Regions from separate parts of the Micromonospora sp. NPDC005161 genome, predicted to be linked through region 2. Evidence: riboswitches for the same ligand, from Rfam matches in the RefSeq annotation. Region 2 holds a riboswitch; the other holds the start of a gene.
What was found. Region 2 has a riboswitch for cyclic di-AMP ahead of ACWD5O_RS27845 (LysM peptidoglycan-binding domain-containing protein). Riboswitches for the same ligand answer to the same signal wherever they lie in the genome.
Positions count from the first base shown of each region.

Region 1 (14,396 bases), on a different contig from region 2:
ATGACCTCGCCGCGCAGCGCGCCCAGGTTGAGGCACTTGTCGCCAAGCAGAAACGTCTGGACGCCGAGCTGGCGCAGCGGAGGAAGGTCATCCAGGCCGAGGTGGACCGGCTGGAACGCCTACGAGCTCAAGCCGCCGGCGGTGGCAGCTCTGGTGGTGCACTGCGAATCGGCGCGTGTCCCGCCGTCTACATCGGCGGAGCAGCCGGCACCGCAGTGCGAACCGCTTGCGCACAGATCGGAAAGCCTTACGTCTGGGGCGCCGACGGGCCGTCGAGCTTCGACTGCTCTGGCCTGACGCAGTACGCGTGGAAGGCGGCGGGGGTGTCTCTGACCCACTTCACCGGGGCGCAGTGGCGTGAAGGAACCCCGATAGCCCGCGCTGACCTGCGACCTGGTGACCTGGTCTTCTTTTACAGCGACCTCCATCACGTGGGCATGTACGTGGGCAACGGGCTGATCGTTCATGCATCGAGGGCGGGGGTACCGGTGAAAATGGCGCGCATGGAAACCATGCCGTACATGGGCGCCCGCCGTCCTTGACCTGCGCCTGCACGGCTCTACTCGTGGCACCGGTGGTAGGACCTCAACCCCTGTCGACGCTGACCGAGCGTAGGGCTTGCCTGCTGGACTGAAGGTGCTGCGCCTGATCCGGGTGGGACGGCGGACGGACTCGCGGCGGCGCAGGGGTTGCCGACGGACGCCCGAGAGCATCGAACGAGTGACTCTTTCGCGTTCGCTCATGGTCGGGAATTGGTGGCCCCTACTGTGCGGATGTGAACCAGCTCCGTCTGCCTCGCCGGTTTCTGCTCACGGGAGCCGGCTCGGCCGCCGTGGCCGCATTGACCGCCTGCCAGGGGGCCAGCCAAGCCACCGCGCCAACACCGCCGCCGACCACCCGGACCGCTCGACCTACCACCGGGCGGACAGATGAGGCAGCGCTGCGGCGCAAAATCGCCAGCCTGCTCGTGGTGGGCTTCCGCGGTGACCGCGCGAATCAGAACGACTGGATCGTCAGGGCGGTCAGGGCCGGCCTCGGCGGAGTGATCCTGTTCGACCGGGACCTGGAAACCGATTCTGAGCGCAACATCCGGTCACCACGGCAGGTCACCGCGCTCATCAAGGACCTGAAGACCGCCTCGCCGGGACGGCTCATCGTGTCGATCGACCAGGAAGGGGGCCGAACCACCCGGCTCAACCCGGGCAACGGGTTTCCCGCGATCAAGTCACAGGCGGAGATCGGCGGCGAGAACTCGGCGACGGTGACACGCGAATGGGCGCGCAGCCTCGTCGCCAGCCTGACGCAGATCGGGGTCAACCTCAACTACACGCCAGTCGTGGACCTGAACGTCAATCCCGAAAGCCGGGCGATTGGAAAACTCGGCCGTAGCTTCTCCGCCAATCCTGACATCGTCGTCACCAACGCCACCGAGGAGATCCAGGTTCATCGCGCCGCCGGTGTAAAGACCACCCTCAAGCACTTCCCAGGATCGGGCAGCGCCGCCGGTAACACCGACTTTGAGGTCGTCGACGTCAGCTCCACCTGGCAGCCCATCGAGCTGGAGCCGTTCCGACGACTCATCCAGGCCGGACTTGCGGACTCCGTGATGGCCGCCCACGTGCTCAACACACAGTTAGACCCGAACCGGCCCGCGTCGCTGTCACGACCAGTCGTGACGGGCCTGCTCCGCGGCGAACTCGGTTGGCAGGGACCAGTGGTCAGCGACGACATGCAGGCCGTTGCCATCACCCGCCGCTACGGGTCCGCGGAGGCGGCCCACCTGGCGCTGCAGGCGGGTGTCGACCTACTTGTCTTCGCCAACCAGCAGGTATACGACCCAGAAATCTTCGACAAGACTCTCGACACCGTGGCTGCTCTTGTTCGCCGCGGCCAGCTCACCGAGGCGCACATTGACCAGTCCGTCGTCCGGGTTGACGCCCTCCGCCCGAAACGCTGACCGTCCCGCGTCAGGGCAGCAAGTAGGTACGCAGCGTCACTGCCCCGGCGCCCGACACGGCAGGCCGTCACCAGACCGGTGAAATCTAGTTGGCCGGGCCAGTCAGGCGGCTGCTATAGCAGCGACACGGGGACGTGGTCCGTATGATTGGAGGGTCCGCTGTAGGACTTCCAACCGGTAGCCGGGAACCAGATCTGGCGGTTCCAGATCACGTAGTAAATACCCAGGCGGTCGGCGTTGCGCAGGAGGAACGCGGCAAGATTGTTGCCATACATGCGCGTGTCGTTGTTGTACCAGGACCGGAAGCCGCTCTTTTGCAGCGACCAGTCGCAGGCCCGGCCTTTGGGATGCTCCCAGGGGCCGCCGGAGCGGTAGCAGCCGACGAACCGGTTGAAGCCGGCCCGCTTGACCTCCTTGTACATGTGCAGTGCTCGGGGGGTGACGCAGCCGGAGGTGGTGAGGTCCTTCTCCGAGCACGACTCGGGCCGCCAGTCCCCGTCGGACGTGCGGCCGGGGGCGATCCGGGCCACCGGCGACGTAGCCGACACCAGACCTCCGGTGAAGCCCTGACCTCCGACGAGCGAGAGGGCCTTCTCCGCCTCCCGTTTCTGCCGCGCCATGTCGTTCGTGAACTTCTGCTGCTTGCGCACCTCGGCGTCGAGTGCCGGCCTCGCCTGCTCGGCCCGGTTCTTGACCGCGTTCACCTCGGCCAACCGCGCTGCGTTGATCATGCTGAGCTCATCGAGAGCCCCGGCTCGCTGGACGAATGAGTCGGGACTGTTGTTGTCCAGCAGCATCGCGACCGCACCGATGCGGCCGGTTCGGTAGGACTGCGCGGCAATCTGGCTGACCTGGGGCGCCAGGGCATCCAACTCGCCCTGCGCCCGCTTCCCCTCCATCGCGAGTTCCAACTGGCGTTTCTGGGATTTCGCCAGATTGGCCTTGGCCTTGCTGTAGTCGCGGTTGCGCGACTCGATGACGTCGCTGAGCAACCGAGGTTCGTCGTCTTCCTCGTGCCCTGAAGGGGTGGGCGTGGAGGGGGCGGCGAACGCTGGCACCGGTCCGGCCAGGACCGTCAGGGCAGCGAGTACGGCCACCACAGGTGTCAACCAGCGGCGCAGGGGTGCCGTCACAGTGTTCCCTTCCGTGAAACGCGGACCGGGTTAGCTCAGGGGTTCGGAGCGGAATTAACCCCTACCGCTGGAGCGGCTTCACGCCAGTGACTCCGGTCCCCGGCTCGCCGCCCGGCGATGAGGGGGCCATGCCTACGCTGTTGCGCGTTGTCGGCGGTGACTGGCAGTGAGGCAACCGCGGAGTAGGCCGACGGATCTAGGGTCAGAAACGGATTGAGGCAGCCAATCGAAGGCAGTCTGTAACCGGCCATGCCCTCTCCACCGCAGCTGAGGTGACGCCTCGCCGAGGTCCCCGTTGATGTGGTGAGGCGCGGCCGGGATCGCACTGAGGTGGACGCTTTCGTCGCCACTCGCCGGCTCGCCGCGCCGCGACCTTCGGATGCCTCTCTTACTATTCGGCGATAGTAGAAGAGGATGGCAGAGGTTCCCTATCGGGGGGAGGCGCCGGAGAGTATGCAGGCCCACCGGTGCGCGGCGACGGTCTCCGGCGTCAGCCGCTGGCGCCGCGGGTGCGCGGACGGTGGATCCTCGCCGAGGTCCGCCCTGGAGACCGGCCGTGGCGGAAGGATCGAGACGACGGGGACGGGCAGCGGGACCAGGACCGGCAGCGCCCGAGGAGCGACGCGCATCCGGGCGTGAACGACGGGAGCGGCAATGTACGCAGGCGCGGCGGGCATGGCACTTGTGGCTGTGGTGATCGTGGCCGGGCTGTACTTGGCTCATCGCGCCGTCGCGATCGCGTCAGCGCCGCTGACCAGCCTGCCGTTCCAATCCGGCTGGCCCCCCGAGGAACACGCCCTCTCGCGTTACCACGTGAGGTGGTACCTGGCGACCCTGCTGTTTCTCGCGTTCGACGTTGAGATGTTGTTCATGTACCCCTGGGCGGTCGTGGTCGCCGAGCTCGGGATCACGGCCATCGTCGAGATGTTCATCTTCCTCGGCAGCGCTTTCATCGCGGTGCTGTGGGCGTGGCGCGAGGGGGCCCTGCGGTGGGTCTGAACAGCACATGGGCCGAGCTCGTGACCCGCCACGCGCATGTGCTGCTGATAGAGGCACCCGGGCACTGGCTCACACGAGCCGCGGTCGAGCGCCACATCCTCGAGCGAGGATGGCGCTTAGCCCAGTCCCCAGCGGACGCCGATGTCCTGGCCGTCTGCGGCGCACCAGGCCCGGAGCTGTCCGAGGTGGCGCACCGACTGTGGAGCCAGCTTCCCGGACCGAGGGGCCGTGTCGACATCGACTCCCCGGACGCCGTGCGCAACGCGCTTGACGCCGCCGAAGCGGGCCTGCGCGACAGCGATCGGCAACAGACGGACAGCCGCGATCGCCGAGACGGCCGCGGTGCGGAGGCGCGCCATGAAGATCACCCGACCGAGCACCAGGGCGCGTATGGGCAGCACGCGGAAGATCGCGGCAACGAACATGCCACCCACCGGGTGAACGTGGCCCGACCCCAAGACGCGCAACGGCATGAGAGTAGGGACCAGCGCGGCGTTGCCGAGCACGGCCACCACGCCGGCGAAGGCCTATCAGATGGTTCCGCGGACCCGCAGCATCACGGGGGAGCGGGCCAATCCTGTCAGAGGCCCGGCGAGCAGGGTAGGCCTGCGGGTGGACACGAGCACGACGCCGTTGGGCACACGGGTCACGACGCGATGGGCCACGGCAGCCACCGCCCGCAGCACGACGATGGCCGCAGCACGGAGCCTGACGACGACCACCGCACCCCGCAGCGTGGCCACCATGGCATGGGTCACGGCGGCGACGGCCGCGACATGGCGCACGATGCCGCGGGCGGTGGCGAGCACACCGGCCACGCCGGCATGGGACACGGGGAGATGAACATGGCTCCGGCCGGTATCCCGCTCGCCAGCGGCGCCGAGGACCGTGACGGCCTGGAGTTGGACGTCCTGCACGCACGGCTGGGTCCCGTGCTCGCGCACTGGCCCGCGGGTCTGGTCCTGCGATGCACCCTTCAGGGCGACGTCATCCTCGACGCGGAAGCCAGTCTCATCGATGCCGGTCCGTCCGCTCCCGTGACCGACGCTCGGATCAGCAGCGTGCACCTTTTCGCGGCTCGTCGGTGCGACAACGCCGCGGGCCTGTTGGCGTTGGCGGGCTTCGACGACGCCGCGTCCCGTGCCCGCCGTGTCCGCGACGCCGTGCTGCGCGCCGACGGTACCGCGCACGCGTCGCAGCAGCTGCGTCGGTTGACGCGGATGGCGCGACGCTCGTGGCTATTGCGATGGTCCATGCGACGTCTCGGTCCCCTCACCGAGCAGGACCTGGCGCGGTGGCACCTTCCCGAGCACCTTCGCGGTGATACTCGGGACCGGCTGCTGAGCATGCTGGATCGCGCCGCCCAGGGACTAGCCCAGGCGGACGGTCAACCAGCGCACGAGCGGCCGGCGGTGCTGATCGAGGCGGTAGCCGATCTCGTGCGGGGCTGGGACCTCGCCACCGCGCGGCTCATCGTCGCCAGTCTCGACCTGGACGCGTTGACGGCGGACCGCGAGGTGAGCCGTGTCTGACCCGTCCGTGACGGTCGTAGCCCCGCTCTGGGCGCTGGCAGCGGCCGGTCTCCTGGGTCTGCTCATGCTCGCCGCCGCGGTCCTCAACGGTGCTCTGTCCGCCCGAGCCGCCGGCGCTGATGTCCGTACCGGCCTGACCCGCCCAATCGGCGAGGTGGCCCGGCTGATGCGGCAGCGGCGCCGTGTCACCGTCGCCGCGGATACCCTGCTGTGGCGCATCGGTGGCGCCGGCCTACTGGTGATGGCCATGATGATCATCACCGTCGTGCCGTTAGGCGATTGGACCTTGTTCGACCTCGACGTCGGGGTGGTGTGGTTCAACGCCATGGACGTCCTGGCGTGGGCGTTTGTGTGGCTGACCGGTTGGGGCGCCAACTCGGCGCACTCACTGGTCGGCGGTTACCGCTTCCTGGCTCACGGACTCGGCTACGAGCTGCCGCTGATGTTCGCGCTGGTAGCGCCGGCGGTGGCCGCGTCGAGCCTGAATGTCGGCACGATCGCGGCCGCCCAACAAGGTCTGTGGTTCGTGGTGTGGATGCCGGTGGCATTCCTCGTCTTTTGTATGGGCGTGTTGGCCATAGCCGTCTGGGGGCCATTCTCCCCGGCCTTGGGCCCTGACGTAGCCGGTGGGGTTGGCGTGGAGTTGTCGGGTGTTGACCGGCTGCTGTTCCTCAGCGGCCGGTATGCCCTGCTGGCCGCCGGTGCGGCGTTCGCGGTGCCGATGTTCCTCGGCGGCGGCGCCGGTCCGCTGCTGCCCGCCTGGATGTGGGTGCTGGTCAAAACCCTCGCCCTGCTCGCCGCGTTCGTGTGGCTGCGCCGCCACCTCCCGGCGGCGCGACCGGACCTGTTCATGGAAGTCGGCTGGGTCGTGTTACTGCCCGCCGTGCTGCTGCAGGACCTACTCGTCGCCGGCATCGCCCTCGGTAGGAGCTGACCATGATCACCCACGTGGCGTTCTGGGCACTGGCGGTTATCGCTGTGCTCGCCGGGGCGGCCGTGTTCATCGTGAACTCGATGGCCCGAGCGAGCTACTCCCTCGCCGTCTCCTTCATCTGCGTCGGCCTGCAGGTACTGCTCCTACAGCAGAACTACGTCGGTGTGGTGACGATCCTCATGATGATCATGGAGATGGCCATCATGGCCGTCTACATGGTCATGTTCATGGGCATGAACCCGGCGCTGATGCCGATGAGCATGGTCCACGACAAACGCCACGCCCTGGCTGTGTCGATCGCAGTGTTCGTCCTGCTGGCTACGGGGGTTCTCCTCGAGCCCTGGCCGGCGCGCCGCGGAACTGCGCCGGACGACGTCACGGCGGCGTTGGGGGAGGAGTTGATGAGCCCCAAGATGCTGGTCATGGCCGCTGTTGGCATGGTCATGGCAGTCACCATCGTCGCCGGTGTCGTGCTGGCCGCCCATCGCGGCCGCTACGACCGGTTCGGCGACGACCTGCGCCGTCGGCCCGCCCGCGACCCGCAGCCGGGAGGTGTCGGGCGGTGACCCTGCAGACCGTGTTGCTCGTAGCCGCAGCGCTGTTCAGCGTCGGCCTCTACGGCGCCCTGTCCCAGCAGGTGGTGGTCATGGTCATGATGGGCCTCGAGTTGATGCTCAACGGGCTCATCCTCGCCGCCGCCGGCTTCTGGTGGTTCCTCGCCCCGGACCCGTCCGGACAGGTGCTGTTGCTGGTCATCATCGTCGCGATGACCGTGGAGATGGCGATGGGTTTCGCTGTGGCGACCGCGTTGCACCGGGTACGACGCGTGGACATGACCGACATGGCTGCGGACCTGTCCCGATGACCACCCTCGGCCAGGCGGCGCTGTGGTCGCTTGTCGCCGTGCCGGCGGTGGCGGGGACACTGCTGGCCCTGGCCAGGCGAGCCGAGCGGGCCGCCGCGCCGGCCTCGCTTGCCGTCACCTCGGCGTCGGTGGTGCTGTCGCTGGTAGTTGCGGTCACGAGGCCCGCCGTGTCGGTGCCGTTCCTGGCCGGCGCCCGTTTCGGGCTCACCGTCGATGGGCTTGCCGCCGTGGTGCTGCCGATGCTGACGGTAGTCACCCTGCTCGTGCTGCTCGCCGCTGCCGGCGAGATCCACCGCTCCCAAGCCCGTTTCCACGGACTGATGCTGCTGTTCGCCGCATCCGTGGCACTTACCGTCACCGCAGGCACATTGCCGACGCTGCTGTTCGCCTGGGAGATCATGGGTGCCGCTTCATACGCCCTGATCGGCTTCTGGTGGCGCGACGCCGACCGGGTGTCGGCCGGCCTGACCGCGTTCGTCACCACCCGCGCCGCGGACCTGGGCGTCTACCTCGCCGCTGGGGCGGCCCTCGCGGGCGGCGCCGGTCTGGCCCTGGCCGACCTACCCGCCAGCAGCCCCGGCTGGCGGCACCTGGCCGCCGCGGGGATCATGGCCGCGGCGCTCGGTAAGGCCGCGCAGCTGCCGGTGTCGTTCTGGCTGTCCCGGGCGATGGCCGGCCCAAGCCCGGTCAGCGCCCTGCTGCACTCGGCGGCGATGGTGGCCATGGGTGGCTACCTGCTGCTGCGAGTGCAACCGCTGCTCGCCGTCACCGGCTGGGCTGCTCCGACGACCATGTGGGTGGGCGCGGCTACCGCGCTGCTGCTCGGTGCGGTAGCGGTCGCCCAACGCGACCTCAAGCAACTCCTCGCCGCCTCGACCGCGGCCCAACTCGGATTCGTGGTGTTGGCCGCCGGTGCTGGCGCGGTTGCCGGTGGCGCCGCCCACCTGGTCGCTCACGCCGCCACCAAGGCGCTGCTGTTCCTCGCCGCCGGCGCGTGGCTGAGCGCGCTTGGCACCAAGCAACTCGCCGGCCTACGGGCAGTCGTGGCGCGGTGGCGGGTGGTCGGCTGGTCGGCCACCGTCGGCGCGCTCGCGCTGGCCGGGATCCCGCCGCTGTCGCTGTGGGCGACCAAGGACGTCATCCTCGCCCGGACCCTCGATCAATCGCCGTGGCTCTACGCCGTGGGCCTGGCCGCGTCGGCGCTGTCGGCGGCCTACGCCGGGAAGATGCTTGTCATCATCTGGCAGCGGGTGCCCGCCGACGAGCAGGCCGACGTTGACGCGCACCAGCACGGGGAGCAGAAGGGCAGCGGCCGGATCAGCGGCCTTGAGCAGGTGCCGCTGGTCGTGCTCGCGGTCGGCGCTGCCTACTCCGGGCTGCTGGCTCTCCCACCGCTTGGCGCGACGGTCGCGGCAGCAGTTGGGCGTCCAGGAGCCTTCCATATCTCGCTACTCGAGCTGGCGGTGTCGGGGGCGATCGCCCTCGCCATCGTCCTAGCGGTCGCCCGCCGCCCGGTTCCTGAGCCGCGGTGGGCGCTGCGCTGGCTCGGGATGGAGACCGCGGCACGGGTCCTGGTCGTCCGGCCGACGCTGCGCTGCGCCGAGGCGCTGGCCCGTTTCGACGACCGGGTGCTGGACCGGGCCGTGACGGGCCTAGCCGGGGCGGTGCTGAAGCTGTCCCGCCACGCCGGTCCGTTCGACGACCGGATCCTTGACCGGGGCGTCGAGCTCGCCTCGACCGGGGTGGTACACGTCGCCCAGCGTGCCGGCCGGGTCGACGACCGTTGGCTCGACGGTGCGGTGGAGGCGCTCGCCTCCGCAATGCGCCGGCTGGGGCAGCTCGCGCGTCGGCCGCAGAGCGGCCAGCTGCACCAGTACTACCGGCAGGCCGTAGTCGTGCTCGTCGTCGCTGTCGTCGTCGTCGTGGTGTTGGGGTAACTGGTGCTCAGTGTGATCGTCTTCTTGCCCCTGGCCGCTGCGGCGGCGCTGGTCGCCGTGCCCCGCCTGGGTGACACGCTCGCACGCTGGGCCTGGGTCGCGGTGACCGCCGTCGACCTCGCCCTGATCGTGATCCTCTGGGCGCGATACGACACCCCACCGGCCGGCGGGCTGGCCTTCGCCCAACAGGTGGATTGGATCCCGGGCGTGAACAGCAGCTACCACATCGGGGTGGACGGCCTGTCACTGCCGCTGGTGGCGATGACCGCGGTGATCTTCCTGGCCTGCGCGGTATACGCGCTGCGCGAGCGGCACCGGCCGCGAGGGCAGGCCGCGTTGTTTCTGTTCCTGCAGTCCGTCAGCCTCGGCCTGTTCGTGTCCGCCGACCTGATCCTGTTCTTCGTCTTTTTCGACCTGTCCATCGTCGGCATGTACTTCGTCATCGCCGGCTGGGGACACGGCAACCGCGCCCACTCGGCGCTGAAGTTCTTCCTGTACACCTTCCTCGGGTCGCTCGCATTGCTGGTCGGTTTCATCGGCCTCTACGTCGCCGCCGACCCGCACACCTTCGACATGCCGACGCTCGCCGCCGCCACCCCGCTGGCCGCCCGGCCCCTCGCCGGCGGGCTGGTGCTCGCCGCGATCCTGCTCGGCCTGGCGGTCAAGACACCCACCGTGCCGTTTCACACCTGGCTACCGCCCGCGCACACCGACGCACCGGCCGTCGGCTCCGCGATCCTCGCCGGCGTGCTGCTGAAGATGGGCACCTACGGCTTCGTCCGCATCGCCATGCCGATGCTGCCCCAGGCGTGGCGCGCCTGGGCCTGGGTGATCATCGCCGTCGGGGTGGTCTCGGTCATCTACGGCGCCCTCGTGGCCCTCGCCCAGACCAACCTGAAACGGATGGTCGCCTACACGTCGGTCAATCACATGGGCTACATCGTCCTCGCCGTCGGTGTCGCCGGCCTGGTGGCCGGCGACACCACGCAGGCCCGGACGGTGGCGGTCACCGGCGCGGTCACCCAGATGGTCAGCCACGGATTGATCACCGCCGCGCTGTTCCTGCTCGCCGGGGTCCTGCGCGAGCGGGCGGGCACCTACGACATGCACGACTACGGCGGCCTCGCCGCTCCCGCACCGGTCTTCGCGACCCTCTTCGCCGTCGGTGCCTTCGCCGCCCTCGGCCTGCCCGCCTTCTCCGGGTTCATCGCCGAGTTTCAAATCTTCACCGGCAGCATCGCCGCCGCCCCCGCCACCGCCGTCGCCCTGCTCGGCATCCTCATCACCGCGGCGCTGTTCCTGCGCGCGCTGCAACGCGTCTTCACCGGCGAGACCCGCGGAAAGTCGATTGGTTTCACCGACCTGCGTGCGGGCGAGCGGTGGTCCATCGGGCCGCTGCTGCTGCTCTCACTCGTGATCGGCGTCCTGCCCCGACCCCTGCTCCAGGTCATCGAACCTGCGGCACGCACGGTCATCGGCCTGCTTGGGCGCTGAACCATGGAAACGGAGATGATGCGCCCGGCGCTGCTGCTACCCGAGATGCTGCTCGCCGCAGGCGCCCTCGCGGCACTGATCGGGGGCTCCTTCGTTGCCCGTGACCGGCAGTGGTTCATCCGCGCCGTCACCATCGCCGTGCTGGTGGCCACGATCGTGGCCGCGGCGATACAGCTGCGCGAACCGGCGACGAGCGCGTTCGACGACTCGTTCGCCGTCGACACCGCCACCGGATTCGCCCGCATCCTTGCCGCGACCGGCACCCTGCTCATCCTCGCGATCGCCGCCGACGAGATCTCCGGCAGCCCGAGGGAGAGCGAGATGTACGCCCTGCTGCTCTTCTCCACCGTCGGCGCGGTGCTCCTCGCCGGCGCCAACGACCTGCTCGTTCTGGCCGTCGGCTCCCTGCTCGCCAGCATCCCGCTCTACGCGCTGATAGGTCTCGCCGCCACTGCCGCGGGCGCCGAGGCGGCTATGAAGACGTACCTGATGGGCGCGCTCTTCGGCATCCTGCTCCTGCTCGGCGTGACCATCCTGTCTGGGCTGGCCGGCACCACCGGATACACCGAGCTCGCCGAGCGGCTGCCCGACGCGCCGCGGGCCGGCGCCACCGTCGCAGTCCTCGCCCTGATCGCCGGCCTGATGTTCAAGGCCGGCGGCGTACCGGCCCACTTTTGGGTGCCCGACGCCGCCCAGGGGGCCACGGCCACGGCGGCGACGTTCCTGACCACCGTGCCCAAGATCGGTGCACTGGTCGCCGTCTACCGGCTCGCCACTGTGCTGCCGACGTCGACCTCGTGGCCGATTGTGGTGGCCGCCATCGCGGTGGCCAGCATGACCCTGGGCAACCTCGCCGCCTACTGGCAGTCCGACCCCCGCCGGCTGCTTGGCTGGTCGACGGTCAGCCAGGTCGGCTTCGTCCTCGTCCCTGTCGTGGCCGTCGACCGCAGTAATCTCGCGCTGCCCTCACTGCTGGTGTACCTCGCCGGTTACACGGTGACCAACATTGCCGCGTTCGCTGTCAGCGCGGCCCTGCCGCAGCATCGCGACCTCACCCACTACCGCGGCCTGGCCGCCCGGCGCGGCGGCCTTGCCGCGGCCCTGCTGGTGGCGCTGCTCGGTCTCGTCGGCACCCCGCCCACGGCGGTGTTCGTCGGCAAGCTCACCACCGCGAGCGCCGCCTGGGACGGCGGGTACGCCTGGCTCGCCGTCGTGGTGTTCGTCAACACCGTGATCAGTCTCTTCTACTACCTGCGCTGGATCGTCCCGGCCTACCGCGACCCCGCGCTGGCGTCATCCGGCGGCGATCACCGCGCCCCGTGGCCCGATCATCCGACGCGGCGGTGGTCGGCGAGGCTCGCGGTGACAGCTGCCGCGCTCAGCCTCGTGGTGGGTCTCGCCGCAGGCCTGCTCTGGAACGTGGCGGCTGGCATCTGAGCATCGAACGTCGGTCCGGCAAACAGCAGGGGAACCGGCCATGATCACAATTTCTTAACCGGCGACAGATACGGGCGAATCCGCTGATCTGCCACGGGTGCACCCCAAGCGGGGGAATCCGACATCACCCGAAAGGGCGAGTTAGTGGATCACCTGACGAGGGGTGTCCGCGCGCGCCGTTCGTGCCCTGCGCTAGCGGGCGGCAGCGGGACGGGCGGTATGCCCGGATGGCGTAAATCACTACCGGCGCCGCCGGACTGGCGTGGAGGATCCCGTTGCGCAGGGGCGAAGTGTGAGCACCGCCACCCGATCACCGTGGGTGACCATGGTTTCTCCTGCCTAGCCTCGGCGGATGCGTAACGACGGCAACCTCGACCACCCGCGCGGCCTCGGCGGCCCGGCTGACCGTTCGGACGATATCCCCTCCACCGAACAGCCGGCTAGCACGTCCCAGCCGCGACTCTCCACCGCATGGTGGCGTACCCGCCTCGGCGGCCTCGGTAACCCCTTCGCCGCCCGGCCGGGCCGGACCCGCATGGCGGTGGCCACCGGGGCCGTGTGCTGCCTCGGTCTCGTGGGCGCCACCTTCATCGGCGCCAACCCCGCCGGGGAGTCACTCAGCCCCAACCAGCGTGCCGAGATCGCCCAGCGGGCCGAGGCCGACCCGGCCTCCCGCGGGCAGGCCCGCCAGCCCGCCGCCCCGGTCACCGAAGCCCCCACCCCGGAAAGCTCCCCGTCAACGACAATGCCCGCACCCAAGCCGACGGCGAAGCCCAAGCCCAAGCGGATCGTTCCGGTCGCTGGGCTGGACCAGGCGCAGATGGACAACGCCAAGACGATCGTGCGTACCGGCCGGGAGATGGGCGTGCCGCGCCGCGGGCTGGTGATCGCGGTGGCCACCGCGATGCAGGAGAGCACCCTCTACAACTACGCCAGTGGCGTGCTGCCGGAGTCGCAGAACTACCCGCACCAGGCGATCGGCTGGGACCACGACTCGGTCGGGCTCTTCCAGCAGCGGCCCAGCACCGGTTGGGGCAGCGTGCGCGACCTGATGAAGCCGGAGTTCGCGACACGCCAGTTCCTCACCGCCCTGCAGGCGATCCCCGGCTGGCAGGACCTTCCCCTGACCGTCGCGGCCCAGGCCGTGCAGGTGTCGGCGTTCGGTTGGCTGTACGCCCAGCACGAGTGGCGGGCTACCGAGGTCGTGAACGCCGTCCTCTCCTGACCACGAGCAACCGACGCCGCGCTCCTCGGGCCGCCTCCGGAGGGCTCGCCGTCGGCCTGCTTGTCTGTGGCCGGTTGGTAAGGCTTCGTCGGTCGTCTCTTGCCCGTTCCCGCCTTGTCAACTGCCGTCAGTGGACGAACGCTCGCCGCGGCGGAGTGCCTCAGGCGCGGTAGGCGAGCGTGGCCATCATGCCCGTCTCCGCGTGGTAGGCGTTGTGGCAGTGCACCATCCAAAGGCCGGGATTGCCGGCGTCGAAATCAACGCTCACGCTCTGGTGGGGAACGACCACGACGGTGTCCTTGCGGGCACCACCGCCGGTCAGAGCGAAGGTGTGCCCGTGCAGGTGCATCGGATGGAACATCTCGCTGCGGTTGACGAATTCCAGCCGCACGCGCTCGCCCTGCTCCACCGGCAGTGGGTCAGCGTCGTGGAAGGTCGCGCCGTTGATGGTCCACCGGTAGGGGTTCATCGATCCGCCGAGCTCCAACCGGTGCACCCGGTCCGGACGTCGGTCGACCAGCGTCACGCTGCTGGCTGCGTGCAGCGTTGCGGTGTCGAGCACCCGTCCTTCCAGTTCGGTCAGACGGACATCGGCAGGTGGTGTGGCGCCGGAACCCGTTCGTACCAGAGCCAGACCGCGTCCGGTCTTGCCCTCCGCGTCGGCGATCAGCGGAAAGACCCCATCGCCTAGCTCGACCATGACGTCGACGCGCTCACCCATACCGAGCAGGAGGGCGTCCGTGTCCACCGGGTGGACCGGGAATCCGTCGGTGTGCGTGACCGTGAGCCGGTGTCCCGCGAGCGCCACCCGGTACGCAGTATCCGAGCCGGCGTTGATGATCCTCACCCGCGCCCGCTCACCGGACCGCGCACGGAATACCCT
Region 1 is NZ_JBSFYQ010000032.1:53,281-67,676, reverse strand. Features, by position in the region: gene ACWD5O_RS26400 (NlpC/P60 family protein) at 1-542, shown strand, start outside; gene ACWD5O_RS26395 (glycoside hydrolase family 3 N-terminal domain-containing protein) at 776-1,957, shown strand; gene ACWD5O_RS26390 (coiled-coil domain-containing protein) at 2,071-3,090, opposite strand; cyclic di-AMP (ydaO/yuaA leader) riboswitch at 3,095-3,239, opposite strand; gene ACWD5O_RS26385 (NADH-quinone oxidoreductase subunit A) at 3,745-4,089, shown strand; gene ACWD5O_RS26380 (hypothetical protein) at 4,206-4,523, opposite strand; gene ACWD5O_RS26375 (hypothetical protein) at 4,620-4,907, opposite strand; gene ACWD5O_RS26370 (hypothetical protein) at 4,935-5,621, shown strand; gene ACWD5O_RS26365 (complex I subunit 1 family protein) at 5,686-6,555, shown strand; gene ACWD5O_RS26360 (NADH-quinone oxidoreductase subunit J) at 6,558-7,121, shown strand; gene ACWD5O_RS26355 (NADH-quinone oxidoreductase subunit NuoK) at 7,118-7,420, shown strand; gene ACWD5O_RS26350 (proton-conducting transporter transmembrane domain-containing protein) at 7,417-9,357, shown strand; gene ACWD5O_RS26345 (complex I subunit 4 family protein) at 9,361-10,851, shown strand; gene ACWD5O_RS26340 (NADH-quinone oxidoreductase subunit N) at 10,855-12,288, shown strand; gene ACWD5O_RS26335 (peptidase M23) at 12,641-13,513, shown strand; gene ACWD5O_RS26330 (multicopper oxidase family protein) at 13,674-14,396, opposite strand, start outside.
Region 1: it holds a riboswitch for cyclic di-AMP, as region 2 does, so the genes downstream of both, ACWD5O_RS26390 (coiled-coil domain-containing protein) here and ACWD5O_RS27845 (LysM peptidoglycan-binding domain-containing protein) in region 2, are expected to answer to the same signal.

Region 2 (14,396 bases):
CCCGCGGGACCGGGCTGGGCGCTGCTCTGCTGACCCGGGCCCGGCGGTGGGCGGCCGAGCGCGGGACGGACCTGCTGCTCGACGTGGCTGTCAGCGACACCGCGGCCACCGCCCTCTACGAGCGCACCGGGTGGCGGTGCACCGGCACCAGCACGGCGCAGTGGACCGCCCCGGACGGCAGCGCCGTGTCACTTCATCACTACACGCTGCCAACGGGCGGGGAAATCAGCGACCGGCGGCCCTGTTAGCGCAGCTCACTGTGGTGATCGCGGACGCCATGCGAACATATGTACGTGTCGCCCGGGGCCAGCATCCTGCACGCCGACCTGGACGCCTTCTACGCGTCGGTCGAGCAGCGCGACGACCCGCGCCTGCGGGGGCGGCCGGTGATCGTCGGCGGCGGCGTGGTGCTGGCGGCCAGCTACGAGGCGAAGGCGCGGGGCGTACGCAGCGCGATGGGCGGCCAGCAGGCGCGCCGGCTCTGCCCGGACGCGATCGTCGTACCGCCCCGGATGTCGGCGTACACGGCGGCCAGCCGGGCGGTGTTCGAGATCTTTCGACAGACCACCCCACTGGTCGAGGGGCTCTCCATCGACGAGGCGTTCCTGGACGTGAGCGGTCTGCGCCGGCTGGTCGGGCCGCCGGCCGACATCGCCGAGCGGCTGCGCCGGGAGGTCCGCGAACGGGTCCACCTGCCGATCACCGTGGGCGTGGCCCGGACGAAGTTCCTGGCGAAGGTGGCCAGCGGGGTGGCGAAGCCGGACGGCCTGCTGGTCGTCGCGCCCGACGCGGAGCTGGCGTTCCTGCACCCGCTGCCGGTGGAGCGGCTGTGGGGCGTCGGCCCGGTCACCGCGGCCAAGCTGCGGGAACGGAGGATTCGTACCGTCGGCGAGGTGGCCCGGCTCGGCGAGGCGGCGCTGGTGTCAATACTCGGCGCGGGCGCCGGCCGGCACCTGCACGCCCTGGCGCACAACCGCGACCCCCGGGCCGTGCTGGTCGGCCGCCGACGCGGCTCGATGGGCGCGCAGCACGCGCTGAGCCGTACGCCACACGCGCCGGCGGAACTGGACGCCGTCCTGGCCGGCCTGGTCGACCGGGTCACCCGGCGGATGCGGGCGGCCGGACGGTCCGGGCGCACGGTGATGCTGCGGCTGCGCTTCGGCGACTACACCCGGGCCACCCGCTCGCACACCGTCCGCAAGGCGACCGCGGACACCACGCCGCTGCTCGCCGCCGCGCGGGCGCTGCTGGGGGCCGCCCTGCCCGAGATCGACCGGCGGGGCGTCACGCTGATCGGCGTCTCGGTCGGCAACCTGGACGACAACCCGGTCCAGCCGGAGCTGCCGTTCCACCACGATCCGGGAGCCGAGCTGGACGCCGCGGTGGACGCGGTCCGCGACCGGTTCGGATCGGCGGCGCTCACCCGCGCGGTGCTGCTCGGCCGTGATCCGGGCGTCGAGATGCCGCTGCTGCCGGACTGACCGCACCAGGTGGCGGGGCGAAAGCGCCGAACATCACAGCGGCGAGGGGTTTGGCGACGGCCGCAGCGGTCACGTAGTGAAGATCAGTCTGACCAGGGGGGACCACCATGTCCGACGACACCAGCAACCGTCCGAGCCGGCGCGAGCAGCGTCCCGGCGACGTGACCGACCCGCTGCTCTGGCAGCTCGCGATCGACGTGCTCAGTGCACATGAGCCGGACGAGGACGGCGCCTGCCGCAACCTGCTCTGCGCCGGCCAGCCGTGGCCGTGCGCGGCCCGCAGCTCCGCTGAACAGTCGCTCCGGCTGGCCCGTGGTGCGGCCGGCACACCGTCCACAGTCGCTCCGACGCGGGGCGAGGAAACAACCGCATCCGCTGACCGGCCCGCTGAGGGCGTTCCGACCGCGCGCCGGGCCTGGTCGGCGCGTCCCGAAGCCGCCGTGTCGGCCGCCTGACGCCCACCCCTTCTCGACACGCCCGCGGGCGCCCGGCCGGAGTCCGGTCGAGCGCCCGCGCGTCGTGTGTCAGAGGGCGAGCCGCTGACCCGGGAAGATCAGACCGGGGTCGCCGCCGACCACATGACGGTTGCGCTCGTACAGGGCCTGCCAGCCGCCGGCCACCTGATGGGCCTGGGCGATCTCGGACAGGGTGTCGCCCGGCTTGACCAGGTACGTCCTGCCGTCCGTGGAAGGCGCGGTGCGCTCGTGGTTGCGGGTCGCCGGCTGCTCGCCGCGCGACGACCGCTCCCGGGGCTTGGACGTCGACTCGGACTTCCTCGTCGCGGACTTCGCGGCGGAGCCGCCCGACGAGCCGCCCTTCTTGCCGCAGGTCGGCCAGGCGCCGATGCCCTGCCCGTCGAGCACCTTCTCGGCGATCGCGATCTGCTCGCCGCGGCTGGCCAGGTCGGCGCGGGCGGCGTACTTCTTGCCGCCGTAGCCGGCCCAGGTGCTCTGCGAGAACTGCAACCCGCCGTAGTAGCCGTTGCCGGTGTTGATGTGCCAGTTGCCGCTGGACTCGCACTGGGCGATCGCGTCCCAGTTGACCCCGGCCTGCGCCGGGGCGGCCGGGCCGAAGAGGGCGACGGCGCCGGTGACAGCGCCGACGGCCAGGGTGCCGACGGCGACGCGGCGGGTGGTGACCCGTCGATGACGGGGCGTGTGTGCAGATGACATGTGAGGCTTCCTCCACGCCGGCGAGGTGAGCTGTCGGGTTCGGGCCGAGGAGCCCGGCCGCGCGGTGGCGGCTTCACCCCGAGGTGACGTGCACCGAGGAACGTTGGGTCCCCCGCTCCTGCCCGGGTGACTGGGTTCCGACGACCGGGGGCAGGATTTGGCGTTGCCGGTCGCGGTGTCCGCATTGGCGAACCCGACCGACGTTAGGCACGGTCGGTGACGGTCGCCCACCCCCTGTGAACTTCTTCACCGGGCCGCGCGGGGCGAGTCGCGCAGCGGTTGCGGGCGATCGAAGTGTGTGCAGTGACCACCATGGACCGTTTCCGATCAGGCCGGCGTTTCAGGTCTCGTGCTGGAGCCAGGCCACGATCCGGCGAGCAGTTCGACGTGTCCCGGCGACTCGTACGACCGGACGTCGTGACCGAGGGCGCTGTAGACGATCCGGCTGGTCCCGACGGTTCGTGCCCAGACGAGCGGTGGGTGGTCGCGGCGACCAGGCGACTTCGCACCGCTCGCCGCATCCCCTGGTACGCCGACTGTCCCGCCCGGTGCGGTCAACGGCCGCCGGGCGGCGTGGCACGGCGAATCCGGGCGGCCGTCATCTGACACGCCTGCGCCTCGTCGACCAGGCAGCCGGCGAGCAGCTCGCGGCCCCGGGCGAGAACCGCGAGGGCGTCGGGGTGGCCCGGCAGCCACTGCTCGGCGTCCCCGACAGTCAACTCGGCCCGATGGCCGGGCAGCGGCGTCGCCCCGGGTGGCAGGCCGCCGAGCCGGTCGAGGTGCCCGGCGGAGAGGATCTGGTACCACATGGCGTCGGGGATGAGCGCGTCGGCGAGCATCTCCACCCCGGGCCGCCGGGTCACCGGCTTTCCGTCGCTCGGGAGCCGCTGCGACCACTGTGGCGTGCTCACCCGACGGCTGTCCGGCTCGGCGTCCACTCCGGCCCAGGCCAGCAATCCGCTGTGCGCGTGCAGCTTGTCGCGCAACCGGTGCATCGGCCCGGCCAGGTCGCCAGCGTCGGCAGGGTCGGCGCGCGGCTGCGCGACGGAGAGCGCCGCTGCCGGTAGCACGTCGTGGTAGCCGCCGACGGTCGCGGCCACCAGCCGGTTGGTGAGGTCGCCGGCGAGCAGGGTCACCGTGATGGCTGTGGGCAGAGTAGACAGTACGGTGGCGGTGGCTGAGCCGGCCGCCTCGGCGGTGAGCGGAACCCGCACGCCGAGCACGACCGCGCTCAGCTCGTCCGCGGGTCCGCGCTCGGCGTGCAACCAGTCGAGCGCCACGTTCAGCAGGGGCGGGGGCAGTTGGCACGGGGCGTCGCCGAACGGCGCGCCGAGTGGCCCGCGCAGGTAGGCCCGGGCGGACACGCCGAACTCCTCGATGTCGTGGCTCGGGCCGCGCCGGGCCACCGAGACCAGAGCGTCGCGCACACCGGCATCGCGCAGTTGCCGGGCCAGCAGCTCCGGTATGGCGAGGACATGCTCGGCGGGGATCGGGCCGAAGTCGATCACGAGGAGCTGCGCGCCGGGCAAGGCGATCGGTGACGAGACGACGGCCGGGCCCACCCGCTCCCCGCCGGCTCCCGTCGCTTCGAGTCGGAGCAGAGCCTGCCGGAGCGCGGCCACCGCGACGGGCACACCGGCGTCGTCCGAGCGGACTTCGATCGTCAGGCTGTGCTGCTCGCGCAGAGTTTCATCGATATCTAGCACTACGACGACGGCCATGTGTCCCCCAATAGTGGCGCATCCGCACTCCTGCGGCAGCCCATTCCTGAACCCCGCTTCGCACGTCGATCGGAATGGAGGAAGAGATATTTGCTTATGTCTATTGACAGTGGAAGGGGCCCGTCGGGGAGCATATTGCCGTCGCAATTTTCCGGGAGCCCTGCCGGGTGCGGAGCGCTCCAAACTGGCCAATCTGTCCCGTTAGCGCGAATACGCGCAGCATGAAATAGCGCTGCCCGGATTCCACGATGTAACACAATCGAGGAGGTCAGCGCTATTTGCGAATCCCAACGACTATCGCCGCACTTTTCCCAGCCCTTCCGTAACGGCCGAGGCCTGTAATCGCCGTACGGGGTGCCGGCTGCCTCGGTAACGTCACCCGCAGCCGGGTGGCGGCCCGCCGGTCCGGTGCGAGGGGGTGAGCGTCGTGGCCGGCTCGGGCGGATCCCGGGGCGTGGTGGTCGGCGTCGCCATCGGCACCACCAGCACCAAGGCGGTCGCCTACGACACACGGGGCCGCCAGATCGCCACCCACTCCGTCGCGCCGCCCAAGCGTCACTGACGCCGCACGCGAACGGAGCGTTGGATGAATGCCATGGCCGCGTCAGTTGCCGACCCGGCCACCGCCGGATGCGCGTACTCCGCCGACCTCGACGCGTCGTAGACGTTGTCCGTCTGCTCCTCGGGCAGCGCCGTGATCTGGATCAGCGGCGTCGGGTGGGCTCGGCGCGGCCATCGGAGTAGTGAAGCTTGTGGCTACCTGCAGACGCTGCATGATCCAGAAAGCGATGCCGCCCCATCCGACGAAAGGATCAGTCCCCCTCCGGCTACAGGGTGCGGGCCAGCCGGTCAGCGAGGGCCCGGGTGAATCGGGCCGGGTCGGCCAGCTCGCCACCCTCGGCGAGCACCGCCAGCCCGTACAGCAGCTCGGCCGTCTCGGTCAGCGCCTCGGAGCTCCCGCTCTGCTCGTGGGCCTTGCGCAGCCCGGCAACGAGCGGGTGCCCGGGATTGATCTCCAGGATCCGCTTCGTCGACGGGACCTCGTGCCCCATCGCCCGGTACATCTTCTCCAGGGTCGGGGTGAGATCGTGCGCGTCGCCGACGACGCAGGCCGGTGAGGTGGTCAGCCGCGACGACAGGCGGACCTCCCGGACGCTGTCCGCAAGGGTGGTGCCGAGCCAGTCGAGCAGCCCGGCGAACTCCTGTCGCTGCTGCTCGCGCTCGGCCTCGGCCTGCTGCTTCTCCTCGTCGGTGTCCAGGTCGACCTCACCCTTGGCGATCGACCGCAGCGGACGGCCGTCGTACTCGCCGACCCGCTCGACCCACACCTCGTCGACCGGGTCGGTGAGCAGCAGCACCTCGTGGCCCTTGGCCTGGAACGCCTCCAGGTGCGGGGAGTTCTCGATGGTGGCTCGGGAGTCGCCGGTGGCGCACCAGATGTCGCTCTGGCCGTCCTTCATCCGTGCCACGTAGCCGGCCAGGTCGGTGGGCTCGGCCGGGTCGTGGGTGGAGGCCACCGACAGGATCTCCAGCAGGGTGTCGCGGTTGTCGGTGTCGTCGATCAACCCTTCCTTGACCACCGCGCCGAACTCGGTCCAGAACGTGCGGTAGCGCTCGGGGTGGTTGGCCTTGAGGTCCCGGACCGTGGCGAGGACCTTACGGACCAGCCGACGGCGAACGATCTGGATCTGCCGGTCCTGCTGGAGGATCTCCCGGGAGATGTTCAGCGACAGGTCGTGCGCGTCGACCACGCCCTTGACGAAGCGCAGGTAGGTGGGGATCAGCGCCTCGCAGTCGTCCATGATGAACACACGCTTGACGTAGAGCTGGACGCCGCGGCGGCCCTGTGGGGCGAACATGTCCAGCGGGGCGTGGCTGGGCAGGAACAGCAGCGCCTCGTACTCGAAGGTGCCCTCGCCCTTCATGTGCACGACCTCGAGCGGGTCGGCCCAGTCGTGGCTGACGTGCTTGTAGAACTCGTGGTACTCGGTGGCGTCGACCTCGTCGCGGGGCCGCGCCCAGAGCGCCTTCATCGAGTTGAGCGTCTGCACCTCGCTGGTGGGTGCCTCGCCGTCGACGCCCGGGCGCTCGACGAGCATCCGGATCGGCCAGGCGATGAAGTCGGAGTATCGCTTGATGATCTCCCGGATGGTCCACTGGGCGGTGTAGTCGTGCAGGTTGTCCTCGGTGTCGGCCGGCTTGAGGTGCAGGGTCACCGTGGTGCCCTGTGGCGCCTCGTCGACGGTCTCGATCGAGTACGTGCCCTCGCCGGCGGACTCCCAGCGGGTGCCGCCGGCCTCGCCGGCCTTTCGGGTCAGCAGGGTGACCCGGTCGGCGACCATGAACGTGGCGTAGAAGCCGACGCCGAACTGGCCGATCAGGTCCTGCGAGGCGCGGGCGTCGGCGGACTCGCGCAGCTGGCGCAGCAGCTCGGCGGTGCCCGACTTGGCGATCGTGCCGATCAGCCCGACGACCTCGTCGCGGGTCATTCCGATGCCGTTGTCCCGCACGGTCAGGGTGCGGGCGTCCCGGTCGACCTCGATGGCGACGTGCAGGTCGTCGGTGTCGGCGACGAGGTCCTTGTCGACAAGTGTCGCCAGCCGCAGCTTGTCCAGCGCGTCGGACGCGTTCGAGATGAGTTCCCGCAGGAAGACGTCCTTGTTCGAATAGATCGAGTGGACGACCAACTGGAGGAGCTGACGCGCCTCGGCCTGGAACTCCAACGTCTCGGCCTGGTTGCTCACACCGTCTCCCATGTCGGCTCGTGCGGAGGTTCGCGGACAGGATACGAGCCTTCACCGGCTGGGTCGTGCCCGCGTCCGGGTCGTATTCCCGATCCGGCGATGCGGCTTCATGAGATAGCTGACTTTGCCTAACGTAAGTCAGCCCGATAACGTCTCGGTGAGCAAGAGGCCGCACGAGCCTGACGACCCACCGTTCCGCCCGAGCAGCGGCGCGCGACCCCTGGAGCAGACCATGAAGATCGCTGGAAGCACCGCCCTCGTCACCGGCGCCAACCGCGGCTTCGGCCGGCACCTGGCCGCCGAACTCCTCTCCCGGGGCGCGACGGTCTACGCCGGCGCCCGCAACCCGGACAGCGTCGACCTGCCCGGCGTGACGCCGGTCCGGCTGGACATCACCGACCCCGCCTCGGTGGCCGCCGCCGCCGCGCTGGCCGGCGACGTGAACCTTTTGATCAACAACGCCGGCATCTCGACCGGGACGAACCTCCTCGATGGCGACCTGGACCTCGTCCGCCTGGAGCTGGACACCCACTTCCTCGGCAACCTGTCGATGGCCCGGGCGTTCGCGCCGGTCATCGCGGGCAACGGCGGCGGGACGATCCTCAACGTGCTCTCCGTGCTGTCCTGGGTTCACTTCCCCACCGCCGGCGCGTACAGCGCCGCGAAGGCGGCCGAGTGGGCGATGACCAACGCGTTGCGCGCCCAGCTCGCCGACCGGGGAATCCGGGTCGCCGGCCTGCACGTCGGCTATATGGACACCGACCTGACCGCCGGGGTCACCGCCCCGAAGTCCGACCCGGCGGTCATCGCGCGGATCGGCGTGGACGGCATCGAGGCCGACGCCTACGAGATCGTGGCCGACGACATCAGCCGGCAGGTCCAGGCCGGGCTCGCCGGCGGCGTCGCCGCGCTCTACCCGCAGCTGCCCTGAGCTGCGACACCACGGCCGTGATCGGGCCGCCGCCGGCTTCCCGGCGGCGGCCCGTCCTCGGGTACGCGGTCAGCTCCGTCCGCGCACCCGCCTCAGCTGCCGGTCAGCAACCGCCACAGCTGTAGAAGAGGATGTCCCAGTGGCTGCCCTCCTTGGTGTAGAGGTTGCCGGAGGGGGCCCGGTACTGGTAGCCGAAGCCGGCGATGTAGCCGACGTACGTGTAGTTCGCGGAGATGTAGCTCTGGATGCAGGTGCTCAGCGCGATGTCCAGCTTGTAGCCGTTCCAGTGGCTGTACGTCCCGCCGGCATGCCCGACCTCGGTGCCGGCGGTGATGGTGACCGCGCAGCCGCTGGCCCGCTTGAAGGTGATGATGCCGCTGATCGTCGCCTGTCGGACCCCGTCGAACGAGGTGCAGGTGGCGACGTTGCGGTTGCTGCAGTTACCGCTGGAGGTCCAGGAGACGTTGGCGGCGCTCAGCTGCGAGGTGGCGCTGGAGTGGCTGATGGCGAAGGCCGGGGCGGCGAGACCGAGCGCGGCGCCGACCGCGGCGAGGGTGGCCACCAGCAGTGTGAGCACGCGGCGGCGCAGGGTGGATCGGGTGGTGGACATGGCACTCCCGTTCGCGTGAGGGGTGGAATTTTTGCGAACCAGGGGCCGGCCTTGAAGGATTTCTACCAGAGATAGACAAGCATGACTAGGTGCCGGGTAGAGGCGGTCTCCCGCCTCCACCCGGCGACCCACGTCAGCTCGCCTGTAGCGTCACGTCGTCGATCACGAAGCTGGTCTGCAACGAGGAGTCCTCGGTGCCGGTGAACCTCAGCGTCACCGTCTGCCCGGCGTACGCGGCGACGTTGAAGGTGCGCTGGACGTAGCCCGCGGCGGCGTTGAGATTCGAGTACGTCGCCAGCGTGGTCGAGCCCACCTGCACGGTGAGCCTGTCGTACGCCGTGGAACCGGTGGTCTCCGCGGTGTCGATGTGCAGCCAGAACGACAGCGTGTAGCTGGCGCAGCCGGCCGGCACGGTCACCGACTGGGTCAGGGTGTCGGTGTGGGTGCTGCCGTACCCGTCGAGCCACGCCTTGTACGACCCGGTCCGCGCCGGCTGACCGCTGGAGCTGGTGATCACACCGGAGGACGCGGTCCACGGCGTGCTGCCGCTCTCGAAGCCACCGTTGCCGATCACCTGGCCGCCCGCGCAGCCTCCGGTGCCGGTCACCGTGAGCGTGAGGCTGGCGCTGCGGGTGACCGAGCCGGTGCCGGTGACCGTGATGGTGAAGGTGCCGGTCGCCGCGCTGGCCGACGCGGTCAGCGTCATCGTGGCCGAGCCCCCCGAGGTCACCGAGGACGGGCTGAAGGAGACGCTCACGCCGCTGGGCGCGCCGGAGGCGGAGAGGCTGACCGACTGCGCCGAGCCGGCGGTGGTGGCGGTGATGACCGTGGCGGTGGTGCTGGCACCCCGTGCGACCGAGCGCGCGGTGGGGTTGACGGCCACGGAGAAGTCGTTGGTCGGGGTGCCACCGCCCACGGCGAGCTGCCACAGCGCGTACGCGACGCCGTCCGCGGCCCGGTTCAGCACCGTGGCGCTGACGTTGGCGGTGGTGTCGCAGGCCCGGTGGTAGCAAGGGTCGTAGGCGGAGTTGGCGGTGCCGCCCCACTTGGCCGCCTGCGCACTGGTCTTGCGGGCGCTGGCGCCCGCGGCGTAGCCGGAGGTGGGGATGCCGGCCTGCTGGAAGTAGTAGTCGTCGGAGCGGCCCTGACCCTCGACGTTCTCCTCCGGTTGCAGGCCCAACGAGTCCCAGTACGCCTTCAGCGGCGCCGCCGTGGTGGAGGTGACCCGGTTGATGAAGTACCCACCGTTGGTCGAGCCGACCATGTCGAAGTTGTAGTAGCCCTTGATGTAGCCGCGCTGGGTGGCGTTGAGCGAGTTGACGTAGAAGCGGGAGCCGTTGAGCCCCTGCTCCTCGTCGGTCCACCAGGCGAACCGGACCCGCTTGGTCATGGTCGGGTTCTGCGCGGCCAGGACCAGCGCGTTCTCCAGCAGGGTCGCCGAACCGGTGGCGTTGTCGTTGATGCCCGGCCCGGCCGAGACGCCGTCGAGGTGGGCGCCGAACATGACCACCTGGTCGGCCGGACCGCCCGGCCACTCCGCGATCAGGTTGTCCGAGGGGTACGTGCAGCTTGAGCAGTACTGCTCGCTGACCGTGTAGCCGGCCGACTGGAGCCTGGTCTTGACGTAGGTGAGCGAGGCGGTGTAGCCGGCCGAGCCGGCCCGTCGGTTGCCGCCGTTGCTGCTGGCGATGGAGTTGAACTGGGTCAGGTGCGCCTGGACGTTGCTGACGGAGATGTCCGGCGCCGCCAGGACGGCGGCGGGTGCGGCGATCGGCCGGGCCACTGCCGTTCCGACGATGGGTGACGCGGTCACCGGCTGGGCGGCCAGCGTCACCGTCATCCCGGTGAACACGGCGAGCGCGATGCCCGCGCTCAGCGTTCTGCCTCTCATGGGGGCTCCTCGGGGGTTGGAGAGATAACCGAGACACTTACAGATATCAATGTCTTGGGCATCGGTCGTTCGTCCGGAACGCCCACCGGTTCGGTGGCCACCACCGCACTGCCCAGCGAGTAGCCCAAACTGGCACGACGGGGACGAAATGACTTGTTTCGCCGCCGCCGCTCCGGACGCCGAGCGCACGTCGACCCGGGCGGCCGGATCAGCGGGTGCCGGCGTCGGCACAGGTGAGTGAAGGTGCCAGGATGGGTAGGTAACGCCAGCAGGGGTCATCGGGCCCGGAACGGGGGCTTGCGATGGGGCCGGGTCGAGCGTGATACGACCCAGCACGGACCTGTTCACCGACGGCGGTGACACCGGCCGGTTGATGGCGGAGCTGGACTGGACCGCCAGCCCGCTCGGCCCGGTGACCGGCTGGCCGCAGAGCCTGCGCGCCGCCGTACGGATGGTGCTCAGCTCCCGCTACCCCATGCTGCTGCTGTGGGGTGACCGCTTCTCCCAGCTCTACAACGACGCCTACTCCGCGCTGATCGGTGACAAGCACCCGGGCGCGCTCGGCGATGACGTGCGGGTGACCCTCGCCGAAGGCTGGGACGTGCTCGCCCCGCTGATCCAGCAGGCCATGGCGACCGGGGTGGCCAGCTGGGCGCCCGCCCTGCGACTGCTGCTGGAGCGGGCCGGCTACCGCGAGGAGGCGTACTTCAGCGTCTCGCACGCCCCGGCCCGCGACGACGAGGGCCGCACCGTCGGCGTACTGACCGTGTGCAGCGAGGTCACCCAGCAGGTGGTCGGCGAACGGCGGCTACGACTGCTGCGTGACCTGGCGGTACGCGGCGACGGACGCACCGTCGACGTGGACGCCACCGGCGCGCGGCTGATCGACGCGATCGAGGCCCACCCACTGGACGTGCCGTTCGCCGCGATCTACCTGCGCGACGGCACCCTGCTGCGCCGGGTCGCCTGGGCCGGCGGCGCCCCGGGTGACGCCAACGTGGCGAGGGCGCTGCCGGAGGTCACCGAGCTGACCGACCCGAGCACGGCCGCCCGCGCCTGGGGTCTGCCGGCCGCCGCCGAGGGCCGACCGACCGAGGTGACCGACGTCGGCGATCGGCTGCCACTGCCGGCCGGCCCGTGGAAGGACCCGGTCGACACCGCGCTGGCGCTGCCGCTGCCCTCGGCCGCCGAGGCCCAGCCGCTCGGCGTCCTGCTGGTCGGGGTCAGCCCCAGCCGCGGGCTGGACGAGGCGTACCGCTCCTTCTACCACCTACTGACCCAGCAGGTCTCGGTGGCGCTGCGCAACGCGCGGGCGTACGAGGAGGAGCGACGCCGGGCCGAGGCGCTGGCCGAACTGGACCGGGTGAAGACCGGCTTCTTCACCAACGTCAGCCACGAGTTCCGCACCCCCCTCACCCTCATGCTCGGTCCGTTGGCCGACGCGCTCACCGACGCCACCGCGCCACTGGCACCGGTGCAGCGAGAGCGGGTGGAGACCGCCTGGCGCAACGCCACCCGCCTGCTGACCCTGGTCAACAGCCTGCTCACCTTCTCCAGCCTGGAGGCCGGACAGGCCCGCAGCGATGCCCACCCGGTCGATCTCGCCACCCTCACCGCCGAGCTGGCCGGCGTCTTCCGGGCCGCCATCGAGCGGGCCGGTCTGACCCTGGAGGTCGACTGCCCGCCATTGCCCCGGCCGGTCACGGTGGACCCGGTCAACTGGGAACGCATCGTCACCAACCTGCTGTCCAACGCCCTGAAGTACACGTTCATCGGCCGGATCCGGGTCGCCCTGGAGGCCGACGGCGAGGAGGTGCGGCTCACCGTCACGGACACCGGCATCGGCATCGCCGAGCAGGAACTGCCGAAGCTCTTCGAACGCTTCCACCGGGTGCGCAGCGCCCTCTCGCGCAGTCACGAGGGCACCGGCATCGGCCTGGCCCTGGTGCACGAGCTGGCCCGCCTCGAGGGTGGCGAGGTCCGGGTGACCAGCCGGGTCGGCGTCGGCAGCACCTTCACCGTCGCGCTGCCGTGGACGTCGGCGCGCCCCGCCGTGCCGACCGGATCACCGCCCAACGGGCGGGGCGACGCGGCCCGTGCCGCCGTCCAGGAGGCGGTGACCTGGCTGGCCGACCCGGGCGGTGGCGTCGCGGAGCCCGATCCGGCGTCCGGCTCCACCGGGGACGAGCTGACCGGGGCCCGGATCCTGGTGGTTGACGACAACAGCGACATGCGGGCGTACCTGAGCCGGCTGCTCACCGGGCAGGGCTGGCGGGTGCGGACCGTCACCGACGGTCGGCAGGCCCTCGACGCGGTCCACCGCGACCCACCGGACCTGGTCCTCACCGACGTGATGATGCCGGTGCTGGACGGCTTCGAGCTGGTCCGCCGGCTGCGCGCGGACCCGGCGACCCGGGCGTTGCCGGTGCTGGTGCTCTCCGCCCGCGCCGGAGGCGACGCCAGCGTGGCGGGCCTGAGCCTGGGCGCCGACGACTACCTGGTGAAGCCGTTCGCCGCAGCCGAGCTGATCGCGCGGATCCGGGCCGTCATCCGCCGGTCCCGCGCCAGCGCGGCGCCCCGGCCCGACGCGGCGCCGGCCTGGTCCGACGACATCCCACCGGCATTCGACGCCAATCCGGCGGCGGCGCGACCTGCCCCGGCCACCACCGTCGCGCCGATTCCGACGGCCGCGGACCCGCCGGGCCACCCGGCCGACACTCCCACCCGGAGCGCCATCGCGGAAGCGGTCGGCGACGCTCTCGACATCGGATGGACGTACCCCTCCGCGCCCACGTCGGCGGCGGCGATGCGCCGCGACGTCCGGCTGGCGCTGAGCGGCCTGGACGTCGACCCGGACGTGCAGGACCTGCTGCTCGCCGCGTCCGAGGCGGTGAACAACGCCGTCGAGCACGCCCAGCGACCCAGCCGTCCGGAGGTGCGGGTCCGGCTCCAGGCTGGCGGCGGCCTGGTCCGGATCTCGGTACGCGACTTCGGCACCTGGCGGGACCGCCGGCCGGCGATGGACCGGGGACGGGGCGCGCTGCTGATGAACGCCTACGGCGACGTGCGGCTGGTCTCCACCAGCGAGGGGACGACGGTGACCATCGAGGGTCGGCTGGCCTGAGCCGTCGGCCGTCCGCGCGACGGCCGGCGCGTCACAGCCGACGGTTGCCAGTGTCGCGGGCGATGATGCCGTCCAGCCGATCCCCCGGCACCAGCTCGGCCGGGTCGAACCAGAAGATCACCACCTGCTTGTCGGCGCTCCACCGGGCCAGCCGGGCGGCGACCTGGCGGCCGTCCACAGTGCCGGTGATCCGGTGCGCCGGGCCGACGAAGTAGCCGAACGTGGGCACCGGCGCCGCGGCTCCCCCGCTGTCGTAGCCGATCTGATGGAACCCGGGGCTGCGGTCCGCCCCCTCGACGTCGTTGACCAGCAGATCCGTGGTCAGTGTGCCGTCCGGGGCGCGGCGGCCGGCGGCCAGCCCGATCTTCACCCGGGGCTGACTGGGCACCGACACCGGCACGACGTAGTACACCCGCTGGTCGCCGCCGTGCCGGACCCCGCTGTCGACGACCTGGCCCAGTGGCGAGGGCGGCGGCTCCGCACGGCCGATCGTGGTCGCCGCCGTGGGTCCGGGCGTACCCGGCGGCGTCGGGGAGACGCCGACCGGCGGCGTGGGGGCGACGGCGACCTGCGGCGGACGCTCGACCGTACGCGGATCGCCCGGTAGCGCGCCGACCACCACCGCGACGACGGCGGCGACCAGCCCGACGGCCAGCGTCGTCGCCCCGGCTCCGGCGACCCGGCGGCGACTCCGCAACCGCCGCCCGTCGCGCATGACGGCC
Region 2 is NZ_JBSFYQ010000036.1:14,652-29,047, reverse strand. Features, by position in the region: gene ACWD5O_RS27860 (GNAT family N-acetyltransferase) at 1-248, shown strand, start outside; gene dinB (DNA polymerase IV) at 294-1,481, shown strand; gene ACWD5O_RS27850 (hypothetical protein) at 1,589-1,936, shown strand; gene ACWD5O_RS27845 (LysM peptidoglycan-binding domain-containing protein) at 2,006-2,653, opposite strand; cyclic di-AMP (ydaO/yuaA leader) riboswitch at 2,655-2,826, opposite strand; gene ACWD5O_RS27840 (hypothetical protein) at 3,208-4,374, opposite strand; gene ACWD5O_RS27835 (hypothetical protein) at 4,793-4,936, shown strand; gene htpG (molecular chaperone HtpG) at 5,202-7,130, opposite strand; gene ACWD5O_RS27825 (SDR family oxidoreductase) at 7,351-8,049, shown strand; gene ACWD5O_RS27820 (hypothetical protein) at 8,153-8,659, opposite strand; gene ACWD5O_RS27815 (M28 family peptidase) at 8,793-10,550, opposite strand; gene ACWD5O_RS27810 (ATP-binding protein) at 10,870-13,674, shown strand; gene ACWD5O_RS27805 (hypothetical protein) at 13,706-14,396, opposite strand, start outside.